2 regions of the Blautia sp. HCP3S3_B11 genome follow, and region 2 is predicted to be linked to the other one. Evidence: predicted binding sites of a transcription regulator. Region 2 holds the regulator's gene; the other holds the start of a gene.

Region 1 (2,211 bases), on a different contig from region 2:
CTCTGTATCAGACCAGTCAAACTCTTTCGTAATGGAATAAGTCGGAATCGGATACTGGAATCCGCGTCCGTTGGCATCACCCTCGATCATTGTCTCGATAAATGCCTTATTGATCATATCCATCTCTTTCTTACAGTCTTTGTACTTGAAGTCCATATTCTTACCGCCCACGATAGCAGGAAGCTCTGCAAGGTCATCCGGTACGGTCCAGTCCAGTGTGATATTGGAAAACGGTGCCTGTGTTCCCCATCTGCTTGGAGTATTTACTCCATAAATAAAGGATTCAATGCACTTCTTCACTTCCGGATAGCTTAAATTGTCTGCTTTAACAAACGGTGCAAGATACGTATCAAAAGAAGAGAATGCCTGTGCACCGGCCCACTCATTCTGCATGATTCCAAGGAAGTTGACCATCTGGTTACAAAGAACGCTTAAATGCTTCGCCGGTGAAGACGTGATCTTACCTTCGATTCCGCCAAGTCCCTCCTGAATCAGCTGCTTCAGTGACCATCCTGCACAATATCCGGTCAGCATGGACAGATCGTGGATATGAATATCTGCATTTCTGTGCGCCTCTGCAATCTCATTGTCATAAATCTCAGACAGCCAGTAGTTGGCAGTAACTGCACCAGAGTTGCTTAAGATCAGACCACCGACAGAATAAGTAACGGTAGAGTTCTCTTTTACACGCCAGTCCTCAACTTTAACATAGCTGTTTACGATTTCTTTGTAGTCAAGAATCGTTGACTTCATATTGCGGACTTTCTCTCTCTGCTTACGATAAAGAATATATGCCTTGGCCACATCTGAATAACCTGCCTGGATCAGTACATTCTCTACGCTGTCCTGAATCTCCTCTACTGTAATCTTATTATCTGTGATTTTGTCCTGAAAATCAGAAGTAACACGCAGCCCTAAGAGATCGATCATCTCTTCGCTATAATTTTTCTCTTTCGCATCAAAGGCTTTATGGATTGCGGCTGTAATCTTGCCAATTTTAAATTCGTCCATCTCGCCGTCACGTTTTACTACCTGAAACATAACTATTGCCCCCATTTTCTCTTGTTCATATGTCCTGTTACGGACACTTGCCGTTTACCGCTCACTCCGTTACCGGCAAACGCTGTAGGTCTATTGTATCAGAGTATCTATCTTTCGTCAACACGCAAAAACACCACATAATGTTCCCCGTCTCTTAGAAAGGTACAATATATGGTGTTTTTCAGGTTTTAAAATTTTTTATTCTATTGAAGCGCATCCGTCGGTTTATTGCTTTTATGCCAAATAATCCGTTAAAATAACTATAAATATACTAACGATTTCCATAAATCAGTATAACATATATCCAGCCCAAAATAAACATACGTTCCCATTAATCTACATTCTGAATTTACTTTCATTTCAGAAAGTAGATTTCCGAAAGTTCATTCTGAAAAGTTTATTACAAAAACTTCATTATCAAAAGTTTCATCCCGAAAAGCTCATTCCAGAATATATTTACACAACTTTAGGATAAATTTCCTTCGGCACTCTGGCCTTCACAGCGATTCCCTCATCTGTGTATTCTTCCGAAATCAGCTGGCCATACTCACGTATAAGCTGAATCTTTCCTGCTTCGCTGTATGGGAAAAGGCGCTCTACATAAATCTGTTCTTCTGCCAGAAGCTTCTCCAGCAGGTCATTGAGATCATCCAGTCCCTCTCCTGTCTTTGCAGAAATCTTCTGCGTATAATCAGACTTAAAATCTCTCAGCACAGAAGCGCCAGGCGCATCCTGCTTGTTAAAGAGTGTGATGATCTTCTTTCCCATCACGCCAAGTTCGCGCAGTGTCTCATATACAACATGCATCTGCATCTCAGCCTGCGGATTCGAGGAATCCACAACGTGGATAATGTAATCCGCATATTTCGCCTCTTCCAGTGTACTCTTGAATGCCTCTACCAGATGATGCGGCAGTTTATGAATAAATCCTACCGTATCCGTCAGCAGAATCTGCTGCCCATCTTTCAGATTGAGCAGTCTGGTCGTCGGGTCCAGTGTTGCAAACAATTTATCTTCAGACAGGACATCAGAACCTGTCAGTTTATTTAACAGTGTAGACTTTCCTGCATTCGTATATCCCACGATTGCAGCAGTCTTCATATTGCCTCTCGCACGACTGGAACGAATCAGCTCTCTGTGCTTCTCTACCTGAGACAGTTCCTGTTTCAG
Region 2 (2,211 bases):
ACCAGCCGCAGGTTTCCTTTGATGTATAATTCACGTGCCTGTTCATCACCTTCTTTGATACGGCTGAACAGTTCTTCTTTTTCTTCTGCATTAAGAACAGGAAGTTTCGCCGTATTGACTCCACAGATTTCTACTTTGTTCAGTGCCATCTTTTTTGAATCCTCCTTATTATCCTTAAACGTAAAACAGTAAAATTCACCTGATAATGTTTCAGTAAGAATGATTCTCAGATGGAGGAATAATTATACTTTTGACTGGAAAATATAAAAAATATTACCCCTTGACAAAATAAAGGCTTAAAGCATATCGCTATATTCGTCTGACGCAGCAGGTGTGGTTATATGGTTATTTATGTAAACATTTTTCTTCTTCAATCTCCACAAGAATAATATCATCACCAATTCGGCAGATGCATTCCCAGGGAATGAGATATTCGCTGTCATGTCCAAAAAGACAACACAGTTTTCCGGGACCAGGCACGATCAAAGCTGTCAGACGATTAGTTTTGCAGTCGAATTCTATATCAACAGGACATCCAAGACTTCGACAGGTGCAGGTATTGATTACTTCTTTTTGCTTTAATTCGCAGATTCTCATAGAATTGGAAGATCCTTTCTGAATACAAAGAGTCATCCGTTACCGAGAGCGAAATGAACAGTAACGTTATCTGATAACAATTTATGTATTTTTGCGAAAATTTATGCAAGTCCTTTTATTGACACTTCAAATAGAAATACAGTATAATAAACTCATACGTAACTGTTCAGTACCATGTTTCTATGTGAAAATATCTCATGGGATAGTAGACTGCTGAATAGTTACAGCTATACAACATAATCTCACAGAAAACGTGATATGACTTAAAAAGGGGGGACGTCCTATGAAGTGTCCATTTTGTAATCAGGATAACACGAGAGTAGTTGATTCCAGACCGGTAGAGGATACAAACTCTATTCGTCGCCGCCGTTTATGCGATGCCTGTGGCAGAAGATTTACTACATATGAGAAAGTGGAGAGTATTCCGCTTACGGTGATCAAGAAAGATCAGAACAGAGAGCAGTACAGTCGTGCCAAGATTCAGGCAGGCATTCTGAGAGCGTGCTATAAAAGACCGATATCTATAGATAAAGTGGAAGAAATGATGGATGCCATCGAAGGGGAAATTTTTAATACGGAAGAAAAAGAAATTTCCAGCACAAAGATTGGAGAGATCGTGATGAATCATCTCAAAGATCTGGATGCGGTTGCTTATGTACGTTTCGCATCAGTGTACAGAGAATTTAAAGATGTCAGTACATTTATGGATGAACTGAAGAAGTTTATGAATTAACACATTAATATTGATCAGATGCTGTGAAAAAAAGATAGCTGCTGTTTTGAGATAGCGGGTGAAAGACTGCATATATCAGACAGCAGTTTTTATATTACAGGTAAGCGGATTGCGAATATCCGATTGACAAATTATTTGGAAATATCCAAAATACAGACGAAAAATGGAGTATATTTTTACATTATAAAAAGCCGGCAGAATTAATTCCACCGACTTTTTATGTGTATTTTTTATGGGGTAGTTAACGAATTAAAAATTAAACAATACCCTGAGCTTTCATAGCATCTACAACTTTCTCAAAGCCTGCGATGTTAGCACCTACAACATAGTTGCCTTCCATTCCATAACGTTTGGAAGCATCATCAACTTTGTTGAAGATGTCAACCATGATCTGATGAAGTTTTGCATCAACTTCTTCAGCTGTCCAGGAAAGTCTTGCAGAGTTCTGGCACATTTCCAGCGCGGAAGTAGCAACACCACCGGCATTAGCAGCTTTACCAGGCATAAATGTTACGCCGTTTGCCATAAGATAATCTGTTGCTTCACGGGTAGTAGGCATGTTAGCACCTTCTGCAACATATTTGCAGCCGTTTGCGATAAGAGTTTTAACGGCGTCAAGATCAAGCTCGTTCTGTGTTGCGCATGGAAGATAGATATCGCATTTGATATTCCAGATACCTTTTCCTTCTGTGTAAGTAGCGCCTTCAACACGATCAGCATATTCTTTGATACGTCCACGTTTTACTTCTTTGATATCTTTAACGATGTCAAGTTTGATTCCTTCCGGATCATAGATATATCCGTTGGAGTCGCACATAGCAACAACTTTACCGCCAAGTTCAGTAGCTTTTTCTACAGCGTAGATAGCAACGTTACCGGAA

The links. Region 2 encodes NrdR, which represses ribonucleotide reductase genes. Its sites were predicted from a motif close to CACAANATNTTGTG; they were not measured.
Region 1: a site for NrdR is predicted at 1,205-1,218, ahead of ACTNC0_RS07280 (ribonucleoside triphosphate reductase). Genes of this name have one in related genera too.

Annotation. Positions count from the first base shown of each region.
Region 1 is NZ_JBQHVP010000007.1:156,897-159,107, forward strand. It holds gene ACTNC0_RS07280 (ribonucleoside triphosphate reductase) at 1-1,041, opposite strand, end outside; gene hflX (GTPase HflX) at 1,498-2,211, opposite strand, start outside.
Region 2 is NZ_JBQHVP010000010.1:99,417-101,627, forward strand. It holds gene sigG (RNA polymerase sporulation sigma factor SigG) at 1-149, opposite strand, end outside; gene ACTNC0_RS09675 (PRC-barrel domain-containing protein) at 346-597, opposite strand; gene nrdR (transcriptional regulator NrdR) at 881-1,330, shown strand; gene gdhA (NADP-specific glutamate dehydrogenase) at 1,587-2,211, opposite strand, start outside.